DNA from 2 places in the Ruminococcus sp. OA3 genome. Region 2 is predicted to be linked to the other one. Evidence: predicted binding sites of a transcription regulator. Region 2 holds the regulator's gene; the other holds the start of a gene.

Region 1 (7,447 bases), 250 kb from region 2:
TTATCGCAGATGGAACCCCGCTTGACGTTTTTATGGACGACAGTGTGGTAAAGAGGGCCAATCTGAAACGCCCGATGATGCTGGATGTATATGAGGGGCTGGTTGCTTCCGGTCATCTGCCGGATGAGAAGAAATACCCAAAAACACCGGACGAATTAAAGCAAATACTGGCGTAATACTTACCTTTTTTGCGAATGCTGTGTTTTTTGTGAATGATAGGTTTTTTGTTATTGCAAATAGTAAATATTTATAGTAAAATCAACATGAATGCTAACCGATGGAACATAATCACTTTATTGATACAGAAAATATAGACAATATCAACTATTCAGAGTGATCCTTCCTATTAATTAGGAATTATCCATCACATTTCAAGGAGGTAGAAATATGGAATTCAAGTTATCCCGTGAACAGGAACTTGTTCGTAAGATGGTCCGCGAATTCACAGAGACTGAGGTTGCTCCCATCGCTGCTGAAACTGACAGAACAAGTCAGTATCCCGCAAAGACTATCGACGACCTTTTCCGCTATGGAATTATGGGTATGATCGTACCGAAAGAGTACGGCGGGGCAGGTGCTGATGATCTGTCAGGAGCCATTGCAATTGAGGAACTTTCCAAAGCATGTGCATCTACAGGTGATATTGTAGCAACACATAACGGATTGTGCTGTGGTCCTATCATCAGCTATGGTACAGAAGAGCAGAAGAAAAAATATCTTCCGATGCTGACAAAAGAACGCAAGGTCGGCGCCTTCTGTCTGACAGAGGCAGATGCAGGTTCTGATGCATCCAAGGGAACGACAACTGCTGTTCTCGACGGAGATCATTACATATTGAATGGTTCTAAAATCTTTATTACAAACGGTTATGTAGCAGACATCTTTATTGTATTTGCCATGACAGATCGTTCGAAAGGAACAAAAGGCATCTCTGCATTCATCGTTGAGAAAGATTTCCCGGGATTTTTAGTAGGAAAACACGAAGTTAAGATGGGTCTTCACGGCTCACCGACCTCCGAGATTATTTTCCAGGATTGTATCGTTCCGAAGGAAAATCTGCTGGGTGTAGAAGGCAAAGGATTTGGTATCGCCATGGCTACACTGGATGGCGGACGTATCGGTATTGCCGCTCAGGCTCTCGGTATCGCAGAAGGTGCTTACAAAGAGGCTATGGATTTTGCGAAAGTTCGTGTTCAGTTTGGCAGACCGATTTCCAAATTCCAGAATTCTCAGTTTGTATTTGCTGATATGCATGTTGGCATTGAAGCAGGCAGGCTGCTCACTTACAAGGCGGCTATCGCTAAAAGCACACAGAAACGTTTTACTCTGGAAGCTGCAACAGCGAAACTGTTCTGCTCTGAGCTGGCTAACAAAACAGCTACAAAAGCACTTCAGATGTGTGGTGGATATGGTTACACCAACGATTATCCGCTTGAACGTATGATGCGTGATGCCAAGATCACAGAGATTTATGAAGGAACCTCTGAGATCCAGCGTGTCGTAATTTCCGGAAATATTCTGAATTAAGGAGGAGATACGAGTCATGAAAATAATTGTTTGTGTAAAACAGGTACCAGATACCTCCGGCAAACTCGCAGTAAATCCTGACGGAACACTGAACCGGGCTTCCATGGAGACGATCACAAATCCTGATGACCTGAATGCTGTTGAGGCAGCACTGAAATTAAAAGACGAGACAGGCTGCGAAGTGATCGCAGTGACAATGGGCCCGCCACCTGCAGAAGGAATGCTGCGTGAGATCATGGCCCGCGGAGCAGATAAAGGAGTACTGATCTCTGCGCGTGAGTTCGGCGGATCCGATACATATGCAACATCCCAGATCATCGCAGCAGCGATCGAACATATGGGTCTTGAGAAAGACGATATTGTATTCTGCGGACGTCAGGCGATCGACGGAGACACTGCACAGGTAGGTCCTCAGATCGCAGAGAAGCTGAATCTGCCGCAGGTAACATACGCACAGAACATCTGTAAAGACGGGGACACACTGACAGTACAGCGTGCACTGGAAGACGGATATATGACGATCAAGGTACAGACTCCGTGTATGATCACATGCATCAAAGAGCTGAACGAACCGCGTTATATGAGCATTGGCGGAATCTATGAAGCATATGAGAAGCCGATGGAAGTGTTTGATTACAACACACTGAAAGACAGCCCGCTCATCGATGTAAATAACATCGGCCTTGCAGGTTCTCCGACAAACATTCTGACATCTTTCACACCGCCACAGAAGGGGGCAGGTCAGATGCTTGAGGGCGCAGACCAGGAAACATGTGATAAACTGGCAGGAATGCTCGCTGAGAAACATATGATCTAAGAGAGGAGAAAGAGGACATGCAAAATTTCGATAGTAGTAATGTATCTGCTTTTAAGGATGTATGGGTATTCTGCGAGCAGAGAGAAGGTAAACTGATGCCGACTGACTTCGAGCTTCTGTCCGAAGGCCGTCGTCTGGCAGATGAGCTTGGAGTAAAACTGGTAGGACTTCTTCTTGGAGACAACGTAGAAGGCCTTGCAAAAGAGCTGGGTGGATACGGGGCAGACAAAGTGATCGTAGCAGATCATCAGCTGCTTGGAGTATACACAACAGACGGATATACAAAGGTAATCTGCGACATTGTAGCAGAAGAGAAACCGGAGATCTTCCTGATCGGAGCATCCAACATCGGCCGTGACCTGGGTCCGCGCTGTGCGGCACGTCTTCACACGGGACTGTGTGCAGACTGTACACACCTGGATGTAGATGTAGCAAACTATCAGGAGTTCCTGAGAAACAACTCCGTACTGCCGGAAGACAGGATCTCGAAGACGAATACAGCAAGAGTGCTGGGACAGCCTCATGATGTAGCGAAAGACCTGAAGATGACCCGTCCGGCATTCGGAGGAAACCTGATGGCGACGATCATCTGCCCGAGATTCCGTCCGTCCATGGCAACCGTAAGGCCAGGCGTGCTGAAAAAAGGTGCATTTGACGAAGCGAAGGCAAACGCAGTAGAAGTAGTAAAAGCAAATGTAGAGCTGTCAGAAGCAGATATGCAGACAGAAGTTGTAGAGGTAATAAAGGCAGCGAAGAAGCTGGTAGACCTGGTAGGAGCAGAATATGTCGTATCCGTAGGCCGTGGTATTTCTTCGAACGTAGAAGAGGGTATCAGGATCGCTCATGATCTGGCAGATGCACTCGGCGGCGTAGTGGGAGGATCCCGTGCAGCGATCGACAGCGGCTGGCTGACAGCAGACCATCAGGTAGGCCAGACTGGAAAGACAGTACATCCGAAGATCTATGTGGCATTGGGGATTTCCGGAGCGATCCAGCACAAGGCGGGAATGCAGGAATCAGAGTGCATCATCGCAGTCAACAAAAATGCGTCGGCACCGATCTTTGAGATTGCGGATTACGGTATCACCGGAGACCTGTTCAAGGTAGCCCCGATGCTGGTTGAAGCAATCAAAGCCGTGAAAGCTGCTAAATAAGATTATGAAAGAAGGCTCAGCGTCCAGACATACACGGAAGGGCAGTCTGGGCCTTTTTCATTAGGCAGGACACGCAAAGTGCCGTCGTATTTTGGTATTTCCAGGAAAATTTTCATGAAAAAGAAAAACTTCAGGTGAAATACCTACAAAAATATTGATTTTTTATTAACAAACAGCTATAATATTTTTATGAGAAGTTTTAACCGGTGAAAGCCGTGCTGTGAACCGGAAAACTTGACGGGAAGTTATAAGGCTGAGGTGTAACCCCCAAAAAAACATAAAGTAAAAGGAGATAATGACTGTGAACTTTCAACTAACAAAGGAACAAGAACTTGTCAGAAAAATGGTTGCAGAATTCGCTGAGAACGAAGTGAAACCGATTGCTGCAGAAATTGATGTCACAGAAAAATTCCCAATGGAAAATGTACAGAAGCTTTTCCGTTATGGCGTTATGGGAATGAACATGCCTAAAGAATACGGCGGAGCAGGAGCTGATGATGTTGCCTATGCAATGGCAGTGGAAGAGCTCGCAAAGAAATGCGCGGCGACAGCTGTAATCGTTGCGGCTCATAACTCACTTGCATGCTGGCCGATCCTGAAATTCGGCACAGAGGAGCAGAAGAAAAAATATCTGACTCAGATGACAAGCGGTACGATCGGTGCTTTCTGTCTGACAGAGCCTGAAGCAGGTACAGATGCAGCGGCACAGCAGACAACAGCTGTTCTTGACGGCGATCACTATGTGCTGAATGGCAACAAGATCTTTATCACAAACGGTGGTGTTGCAGATATCTTTGTTGTATTTGCAATGACGGATCCTTCCAAGGGGACAAGGGGCATCTCTGCGTTTATCGTTGAGTCTTCATATCCTGGATTCTCCCGCGGTCAGGTGGAAGATAAGATGGGAATCCGCGCTTCTTCTACAACAGAGATTGTTTTTGAAGACTGTATTGTTCCGAAGGAGAATCTGCTCGGCGTAGAAGGAAAAGGCTACAATGTTGCCATGGCTACACTGGACGGCGGACGTATCGGTATTGCCGCTCAGGCTCTCGGTATTGCACAGGGCGCACAGGATGAGCTGGTATCATATGTACAGCAGAGAGTTCAGTTTGGCAAACCGCTTTCCAAATTCCAGAATACACAGTTCCAGATTGCCGATATGGAAGCCCGTATCTGCGCAGCGCGCTGGCTGGTATATGACGCTGCGAGCAGAAAGTACTTAAGCTCCCAGGGACAGAAAATTTCTTATGGAAAAGAATCTGCTATGGCTAAGTTATTTGCTGCTGAGACAGCGATGGCCGTTACAACGAAAGTTGTTCAGCTCCATGGTGGTTACGGATATATCAAAGAATACCCGGTTGAGCGTATGATGAGAGACGCTAAGATCACAGAGATCTATGAGGGAACATCAGAAGTTCAGAGAATGGTAATCGCTAAAAACGTAATCAAATAAACAGGAGGAAAGATAATCATGAAAATAATTGTTTGTGTAAAACAGGTACCAGATACCTCCGGCAAACTCGCAGTAAATCCTGACGGAACACTGAACCGGGCTTCCATGGAGACGATCACAAATCCTGATGACCTGAATGCTGTTGAGGCAGCACTGAAATTAAAAGACGAGACAGGCTGCGAAGTGATCGCAGTGACAATGGGCCCGCCACCTGCAGAAGGAATGCTGCGTGAGATCATGGCCCGCGGAGCAGATAAAGGAGTACTGATCTCTGCGCGTGAGTTCGGCGGATCCGATACATATGCAACATCCCAGATCATCGCAGCAGCGATCGAACATATGGGTCTTGAGAAAGACGATATTGTATTCTGCGGACGTCAGGCGATCGACGGAGACACTGCACAGGTAGGTCCTCAGATCGCAGAGAAGCTGAATCTGCCGCAGGTAACATACGCACAGAACATCTGTAAAGACGGGGACACACTGACAGTACAGCGTGCACTGGAAGACGGATATATGACGATCAAGGTACAGACTCCGTGTATGATCACATGCATCAAAGAGCTGAACGAACCGCGTTATATGAGCATTGGCGGAATCTATGAAGCATATGAGAAGCCGATGGAAGTGTTTGATTACAACACACTGAAAGACAGCCCGCTCATCGATGTAAATAACATCGGCCTTGCAGGTTCTCCGACAAACATTCTGACATCTTTCACACCGCCACAGAAGGGGGCAGGTCAGATGCTTGAGGGCGCAGACCAGGAAACATGTGATAAACTGGCAGGAATGCTCGCTGAGAAACATATGATCTAAGAGAGGAGAAAGAGGACATGCAAAATTTCGATAGTAGTAATGTATCTGCTTTTAAGGATGTATGGGTATTCTGCGAGCAGAGAGAAGGTAAACTGATGCCGACTGACTTCGAGCTTCTGTCCGAAGGCCGTCGTCTGGCAGATGAGCTTGGAGTAAAACTGGTAGGACTTCTTCTTGGAGACAACGTAGAAGGCCTTGCAAAAGAGCTGGGTGGATACGGGGCAGACAAAGTGATCGTAGCAGATCATCAGCTGCTTGGAGTATACACAACAGACGGATATACAAAGGTAATCTGCGACATTGTAGCAGAAGAGAAACCGGAGATCTTCCTGATCGGAGCATCCAACATCGGCCGTGACCTGGGTCCGCGCTGTGCGGCACGTCTTCACACGGGACTGTGTGCAGACTGTACACACCTGGATGTAGATGTAGCAAACTATCAGGAGTTCCTGAGAAACAACTCCGTACTGCCGGAAGACAGGATCTCGAAGACGAATACAGCAAGAGTGCTGGGACAGCCTCATGATGTAGCGAAAGACCTGAAGATGACCCGTCCGGCATTCGGAGGAAACCTGATGGCGACGATCATCTGCCCGAGATTCCGTCCGTCCATGGCAACCGTAAGGCCAGGCGTGCTGAAAAAAGGTGCATTTGACGAAGCGAAGGCAAACGCAGTAGAAGTAGTAAAAGCAAATGTAGAGCTGTCAGAAGCAGATATGCAGACAGAAGTTGTAGAGGTAATAAAGGCAGCGAAGAAGCTGGTAGACCTGGTAGGAGCAGAATATGTCGTATCCGTAGGCCGTGGTATTTCTTCGAACGTAGAAGAGGGTATCAGGATCGCTCATGATCTGGCAGATGCACTCGGCGGCGTAGTGGGAGGATCCCGTGCAGCGATCGACAGCGGCTGGCTGACAGCAGACCATCAGGTAGGCCAGACTGGAAAGACAGTACATCCGAAGATCTATGTGGCACTGGGGATTTCCGGAGCGATCCAGCACAAGGCGGGAATGCAGGAATCAGAGTGCATCATCGCAGTCAACAAAAATGCGTCGGCACCGATCTTTGAGATTGCGGATTACGGTATCACCGGAGACCTGTTCAAGGTAGCCCCGATGCTGGTTGAGGCAATCAAAGCCGTGAAAGCTGCTAAATAATACAATTTGGAGGTAATGCCTAATGATGACTCGGGAAGAATACTTTGAGAGTTTAAGAAAATTAAACCTGAAAGTATATATGTTTGGAGAATTAGTAGAAAATCCGGTTGACAATCCCATCATCCGCCCGTCCCTGAATTCTATCGGGATGACATATGAGCTGGCTAACCAGCCGGAGTATGAGGATTTGATGACCGCCACTTCTTCTTTGAACGGTCAGAAGGTCAACCGCTTTACTCATCTTCATCAGAGTACGGAAGATCTTGTGAAAAAAGTTAAAATGTTACGTCTGTTGGGCCAGAAGACCGGATCCTGTTTTCAGAGATGTGTTGGTATGGATGCCAACAATGCGGTTTTCTCTACTACATATGAAATTGATGAGGCTTGCGGCACGAACTATCATGAGAATTTCAAGAACTTTTTAAATGATGTTCAGCTGAAGGACCTGGTTGTCGACGGTGCGATGACAGACCCGAAAGGTGACCGTTCCTTATCACCGAGCAAACAGGCCGACCCGGACAGT
Region 2 (7,447 bases):
GTGCAAACTCAGATGCCGTCTTCAGACGGTCTTTCTGAATCTGAGAAATACCCATTTTTGTCAGCCTGCTCATTTCTCCGAGATGAGGAGTTACAATACAGGGGCATTTCAACCCCTTCAGCCTGTCCGTATCTCTTGAAAGCAGATTAAGCCCGTCCGCATCGATAACAAGAGGAACCCGGCAGGCTGCAAGTACATGGTCCAAAAGTTTTTCCGCCGTCCGTGAGGTTCCAAGCCCTGGACCGATTCCAATCACATCCGCCCAGCTGATCGCATCATCAAGGCCTGACAGATTCGGGTCCCCGTCATCATAGACAGACAACATGGCTTCGGGAAACTGCTGCTGCAAAATTACACGATTTTCTCTGACCGTATGAATTTTTACCATACCGGCTCCCGTTAAAAAGCCAGCCATACCGCTTAGATAAGATGCTCCGCACATGTTCACCGATCCCGCGATCAGCAGTATTTTACCAAAGGTGCCTTTGTTCCCCCCGGGATTTCGGCGTTTCATCCATGAGCGGTCTTTTTTATCTATCTGGTGAATATCCGGCTGATAAACAGTGTTTTCCACCTCGTAGATTCCGATATCACAGACCTTCAGCCTGCCGGCAAAATCCGCACCCGGATACATCAAAAGTCCCGGTTTTGCAAATGCAAAAGTCACTGTCACATCCGCCCGGATAGCCGCCCCCAAAATTTCTGCCGTATTTCCATGTATACCGGACGGGATATCGACAGCCAGTACTTTTGCACATGATGCGTTGACTTTTTGAAACAGCGTACAGTACTGAGGAGAAAGCTTACGTGACAAACCGATTCCAAAAACGGAATCTACTATAGTAGTATATTCAGCCGGGTCCGGGTTGTTTACAAAGGTTGTACCATAATTTTCTGCAATTTCTTTCTGAGTTTTATTTTCTTCGCTGCGATGCGCGTCACTTCCTGTCAGGCATATGGATACATCATACCCCGCCAGATGCAGGATGCGTCCGATGGCGATCCCGTCACCGCCGTTATTTCCGGTTCCGCAAAGTATCAAAACCTGTTCCAGGGGAAATTCCCGTTCCAATACCTCGACACAGGCAAGTGCCGCCCGCTCCATAAGGACCAGCGACGGTATGCCCATTTTCCTGATCGTATATTCATCCGCTTCCTTCATCTGCCGTGTGGTAACAACACGTCTCATAAAACAACCTCCCCGAAAGCAAAACAATGTTGTACCCGATCCGCCTTCTCGCATCCGCAGGTACAACATCCTCTACATTTTTTTCTGTTCATTTTCTGCATGTGTCAGGTTATAGGAAAGCCGCATCAGGCTTTCTGACAGATGTACATTTTCTACGATAATATCTGAAGGAAGAACCAGATTTAAATCGATATGTGCAAAATTCCAGATCGCCTTGATTCCATTTGCAACCAGAAGCTCTGCGACTTCCTTTGCGCTGTCTTTCGGAATCGTAAGTGTTGCGATCTCAACTCTGTATTCCTCCAGAAACTGCGGAAGTTCATCCAGCATCTGTATGCCGATCCCACGTACCATACTTCCTTTCAGATTTGGATTGGTATCAAAAATACCGATGATCTTAAAACCCCGCTTCTCAAATTTAACATAATTGGCAAGAGCCTGACCCAAATGACCGGCGCCGATGATAATCATGGAATGTACATGGTCGAGCCCCAGAATTCTGCCAATCTCATTATAGAGAAACCTCACATTATAACCATAACCCTGCTGACCAAAGCCGCCGAAGTTGTTCAGATCCTGACGAATCTGTGAAGCTGTTACCTTCATCTGTTTGCTCAAATCGTTGGACGAGATGCGTTCCACACCATTCTCGAGCAGTTCGCCCAGATAACGGTAATATCTTGGTAACCTCGTGATGACTGCTTTGGAAATTCCCTTTCCGTCCAAAACCAGATCCTCCTGTCTTATACCTCGTTTTATTATATCTTTTTGTTATAAGTTTGTCAAACAGAACGCTGTTTTTCTTGTATTTTTTTCATACTTTTCATATAATGGAGACAGTCAGCAGATTATAGATGATAAGGAGATACAATTACCAATGATATTATCATGCCACAATATAGAAAAATCTTTTGGAACCAATATTATATTACATGACGCTTCCTTTCACATCGAGGACCACGAGAAAACTGCTCTTGTCGGTGCGAACGGCACCGGAAAATCCACAATGCTGAAAATCATTGCAGGTGAAATGCCAGGGGACAGCGGCGAGGTAATCCTGGCAAAAAACAGGACGCTGGGGTATCTGGCACAGCATCAGGATATGAACAGCAACGCCTCCCTCTACGATGAAGTGCTGGAAATCAAACGTCCCGTTCTTCAGATGGAAGAAACGATGCGGCAGATGGAAGAAACCATGAAGAACCTTGCAGGCGCAGAACTTGAGCGGCTGATGGAGAGTTATCACCGCATCTGTGAAAAATTCGAGCTTGAAAACGGCTACGCATGCAGAAGTGAAGTTACCGGCGTACTGAAAGGACTCGGTTTTGAGGAAGATGATTTTTCCAAAACCATCAGTACCTTATCCGGAGGTCAGAAAACACGTGTCGCACTCGGAAAACTGCTGCTGCAGAAACCGGATGTGCTCCTGCTCGATGAGCCGACTAACCATCTTGACATTGACTCCATTGCCTGGCTGGAATCATTTTTACAGCGCTATCCCGGAGCTGTCCTGATCGTATCTCACGACCGTTATTTTATCGACCGCATCGTAACGAAAGTCTTCGAACTGGAGCAGTCAGTCCTGACAACATATACAGGCAATTATTCCGATTACGCAAAAAAACGCACACAGGTGCGCGCGGCAAAGATCAAGGCATATCTAAACCAGCAGCAGGAAATCCGGCATCAGGAGGAGGTTATCGCCAAACTGAAATCTTTCAACCGTGAAAAGTCCATCAAACGTGCAGAGAGCCGCGAAAAAATGCTGGAAAAAATCGAAGTCCTGGAAAAACCTCAGGAGGTCAATGATGAGATGCGTCTGATCCTGGAGCCATGCATTCAAAGCGGAAATGACGTACTGTCCGTAGAATCTCTCTCCAAATCCTATCCTGGGCTGCGCCTGTTTCATGACCTTTCTTTTGAAGTCAAACGCGGTGAACGCGTAGCAATCATCGGTGCAAACGGAACAGGAAAAACTACGATCCTGAAAATATTGAATCAGCTGATCGAGCCGGACGCCGGGTGCTTTACGCTGGGGAGCAACGTTCATATCGGATACTACGATCAGGAACACCATGTACTTGACATGGAAAAAACTATCTTCCAGGAAATATCCGATGCATTTCCCGACCTGACCGGGACGCGGATCCGTAACGTACTCGCTGCGTTTTTATTTACCGGAGATGATGTCTTTCAGCAGATCAGGACCTTAAGCGGCGGAGAGCGCGGACGTGTGTCTCTTGCAAAACTGATGCTTTCCAATGCTAATTTTCTGATATTGGATGAGCCTACGAACCACCTGGACATCACCTCAAAAGAAATTCTGGAACAGGCGCTGAACCAGTACACCGGAACCGTGTTGTATGTGTCACATGACCGCTATTTTATCAATCAGACTGCGACACGTATACTGGATCTCGTAAACGAGACGTTCGTCAATTATATTGGGAATTATGATTATTATGTTGAAAAAAAGGACGAACTCACACTTCGCTGTACAACCGGAAAACCCGCAGAAGAAATACCGGAGGAACCGTCTAAGACAAAGATTTCCTGGCAGCAGCAGAAAGAAGAACAGGCCCGCAGGCGAAAACGTGAAAATGATCTGAAGAAATTGGAATCTGATATTTCTGCTCTGGAAGCGCGCAGCAGTGACATTGATGAAATACTCATTCTTCCGGAAGTGGCAACAGATCCTGCGAAATGCATTGAATTGTCGTCAGAACAGGCGGATATTCAGATGAAGCTGGAGGAACTGTATGGGCAATGGGAAATACTTGCAGAATAAATCATTAAAAAGAGGCGTCTGATAATACAATCAGACGCCTCCTGCCGTTGTTATTTATTTTTCCAGCTCTTTGCGGATCTCCAGGATAAAATCTTTGCTGTTAAGTACAGTCGGATTCTGAATAGATGTGATCAGGGCAAGATCTTTTGTCATCTTTCCGCTTTCAATCGTTGTGAGCGTGGCCTTTTCCAGCCGGTCTGCAAAATCACACAGCTCTGAAATGCCATCCATCTCTCCTCTCTTTCTGAGAGCACCGGTCCATGCAAATATCGTTGCCACGGAGTTTGTTGAGGTTTCTTCTCCGTTTAAGTGTTTGTAATAGTGACGCTGAACAGTTCCATGTGCCGCCTCATATTCAAAATATCCGTGAGGAGAAACAAGGACAGAGGTCATCATTGCAAGCGAACCGAATGCTGACGATACCATATCACTCATAACATCACCATCATAATTCTTGCAGGCCCAGATAAATCCGCCTTCTGCTTTCATCACGCGGGCAACGGCATCGTCGATCAGTGTGTAGAAATATTCAATCCCTGCCGCTTCAAATTTCTCTTTATATTCACGGTCATAGATTTCCTGGAAGATATCTTTGAAGGTATGGTCATATTTTTTGGAAATCGTGTCCTTCGTCGCAAACCAGAGATCCTGCTTTGTATCCAGCGCATAGTTGAAACAGCTCTTTGCAAAACTTTCAATTGAGTTATCTAAATTATGCATTCCCTGAGCGATACCCGGTCCTGTAAAATTGTGAACGAGCTCTCTTGTCTCGGTTCCGTCCTCAGCCGTATATACCAGTTCTACCTTACCCGGTCCCGGAACAATCATTTCCGTGTTCTTGTAGACATCCCCATACGCATGCCTTGCAAGCGTGATCGGTTTTTTCCAGTTTTTAACGCAGGGCTCGATCCCCCTGACAACGATCGGTGCGCGGAATACGGTACCGTCCAGCATCGCACGGATGGTTCCGTTCGGGCTTTTATACATTTCTTTTAAGTCATACTCCGTCATTCTTGCGGCGTTCGGTGTGATCGTAGCACACTTTACAGCAACACCGTATTTCTTCGTTGCATTTGCAGAGTCCACAGTCACCTGGTCATCTGTATCATTTCTATGTTTCAGACCCAGATCATAATATTCTGTTTTCAGATCAATAAACGGCAGCAGCAGCTCATCCTTGATCATCTGCCAGAGAATCCGTGTCATCTCATCTCCGTCCATCTCTACCAGCGGGGTCGTCATCTTGATTTTTTCCATAGTATCCTCCTGTATCCATGCCTGATTGTACAATTCTTTACACGCTCTCTATTGTATGCAAATGTCGGATAATTGTCAATAGTTCATAAATTTCTCAAAATCAAATTCTCCCCATCCCTGCTGGTTGTGAGAAAAGCCAAGATCCTTAGCACAGTCCCGCAGCATCATTTTTATTTCCACGTTTGTGAGCAGCGGGTCTTTTTCAAGTGCGAGTGCTATCGCCCCTGAAATATACGGGGTGGACATGGAGGTACCGCTTTTTCTTACGTATTCTGTACCGGATGGTGCAGCAGCGCAGGACAGTATCTCGTGGCCCCTGCAGACGATATCCGGTTTGCAGACACATTCCGCTGTGGGTCCTATCCCGGAAAGCAGATGATGCGCATCGAGCATATCGCTGGAACCGACAGTGATCACTTTCTTGCTGCTCCCCGGTGCCGTGATACTTCCGGGGCGTGGACCACCGTTACCTGCCGCCGCCACAACTACCAGACCCAGATCCCAGAGCACTTCCACTGAGCGTATCAGCTCATCATGCTGCCGCTGATTCTGTGTGATCGATCCGACTGAAATATTGACAATACGGATGTGGAATCTGTCATGATATCTCCTGATCCAGTCGAGCGCACGCAGCGTGTTCTGCTGCATCCCATTCCCCGCTTTGTCGAGCACTTTTAATCCTACCAGATGACACCCCGGTGCTACGCCGTGCCATTTTCCGCCACAGGCTCTTCCGCTTCCGGCTATAATGCCGGACACATGCGTGCCATGACCATTATCATCATAGGGTTCCGACTTTTTCTGTACGAAATCCTGAAAATACAAAATTCTGTTATCGAAATCAATATGGGGAAAGATTCCGGTGTCCAACACAGCCACACCGATGCCTTTCCCCGCATACTTATTAACTTTCAGCATACATAAACCTTCTTGCTTATTTAATATTAACGTATTCAACTGAGGCACATCCTGCCCCGTTTCGCAGGGCAGGAAAAAACTTTCTGATTGACTGTATAAGTTCCTGCATAGGATAGTAAAAAAACAGGACTTCACATATGCCAAATTCTTTGCAGGAAGCAATTATATCCAACGATTATTATGACTACATTATCCCTTCCGTATTTGATTTTTCGACATTGTCCGATATTCTGCCGGAGATCAGGCTTCTCGAAATGGATACTGCGTATTCTCTTCTCAATGTTCCGGCACCGAGGAACACGGCACTTTTAGAGTATACGAGATACAATACCATTCCGAATCTGTTTATGCTGCAGGACACCACCAGCCTGGAGGTATCAGGGATCACACAGGTGCAGAACCTCACCAATCTGAACCTTTCCGGATCTGGTGTACTGATCGGATTTATAGATACCGGAATCGATTATACCAACCGGGTATTCCGTGATGCTGCCGGGAATACGAGAATCGAAGCCATCTGGGATCAGACCATACAGGGGGGCACTGTACCTCCTCATTTCCCGTATGGCACCGAATACCGCCGCGCGGAAATCAACCAGGCGCTTCAGTCTGATACCCCTCTTGAGGTTGTGCCTTCAACTGACACAAACGGACACGGTACATTTCTGGCGAGTGTCACGGCGGGTTCTGCAATTCCGGAGGAAAATTTTATCGGTGCTGCCCCCAGTTCCACCATTGCGATGGTAAAACTGAAGGAGGCCAAAGATTACCTGAAAGAATTCTTTTATTACTCAGGGTCCGAACCCGTTTACCAGGAATCAGATATTATCATGGCTTATTCCTATCTGCGGAACCTGGCCCTTGAATTACAGGTTCCGCTTGTGGTATGTATAGGACTCGGTACCAACCAGGGCGATCATGCCGGAGGGATGCCGCTGTCCGTTGTTCTGTCCGGATCCAGTATACTGATTACAAATGCCGTTGTGGTTGCATGTGGAAATGAGGCGGGGCGTGCACACCATTACTACGGTGAACTTCCTGAAAATGTGTCCTATGAGACCATAGAGATTCTGGTTCCTGAAGGATCTCCCGGATTTTTCCTCGAAACATGGGTGCGTTCACCTGACGCGTTCTCTGTAGGCTTTGTCTCTCCCACCGGTGAGGTCGTCTCACGGATTCCATTTGGACTGAATAATACGGTAAATGCGGGTTTTATTTTGGACCCCACTACGATCGAAGTGCACTATGAAACTATACAGGCCGTTACAGGCAGTCAGCTTATCTTTATGCGTTTT

The links. The regulator Rex, encoded in region 2, represses fermentation and respiration genes when NADH is low (regulators of the CRP and FNR family bind a similar motif). The targets are predictions, from matches to a motif close to ATTGTTAANNNNTTAACAAT.
Region 1: the regulator Rex is predicted to act here: its motif matches at 3,652-3,671, upstream of MCG98_RS11425 (acyl-CoA dehydrogenase).

The regions. Positions count from the first base shown of each region.
Region 1 covers NZ_JAKNTO010000001.1:2,556,140-2,563,586, forward strand. The annotation lists gene MCG98_RS11405 (ABC transporter ATP-binding protein) at 1-176, shown strand, start outside; gene MCG98_RS11410 (acyl-CoA dehydrogenase) at 388-1,527, shown strand; gene acrB (acryloyl-CoA reductase electron transfer subunit gamma) at 1,544-2,344, shown strand; gene acrA (acryloyl-CoA reductase electron transfer subunit beta) at 2,362-3,498, shown strand; gene MCG98_RS11425 (acyl-CoA dehydrogenase) at 3,800-4,951, shown strand; gene acrB (acryloyl-CoA reductase electron transfer subunit gamma) at 4,970-5,770, shown strand; gene acrA (acryloyl-CoA reductase electron transfer subunit beta) at 5,788-6,924, shown strand; gene MCG98_RS11440 (4-hydroxyphenylacetate 3-hydroxylase family protein) at 6,947-7,447, shown strand, end outside.
Region 2 covers NZ_JAKNTO010000001.1:2,802,218-2,809,664, forward strand. The annotation lists gene MCG98_RS12550 (NAD(P)H-hydrate dehydratase) at 1-1,189, opposite strand, end outside; gene MCG98_RS12555 (redox-sensing transcriptional repressor Rex) at 1,262-1,915, opposite strand; gene abc-f (ribosomal protection-like ABC-F family protein) at 2,067-3,977, shown strand; gene MCG98_RS12565 (NADP-dependent isocitrate dehydrogenase) at 4,032-5,234, opposite strand; gene MCG98_RS12570 (S8 family peptidase) at 5,310-6,152, opposite strand; gene MCG98_RS12575 (S8 family peptidase) at 6,290-7,447, shown strand, end outside.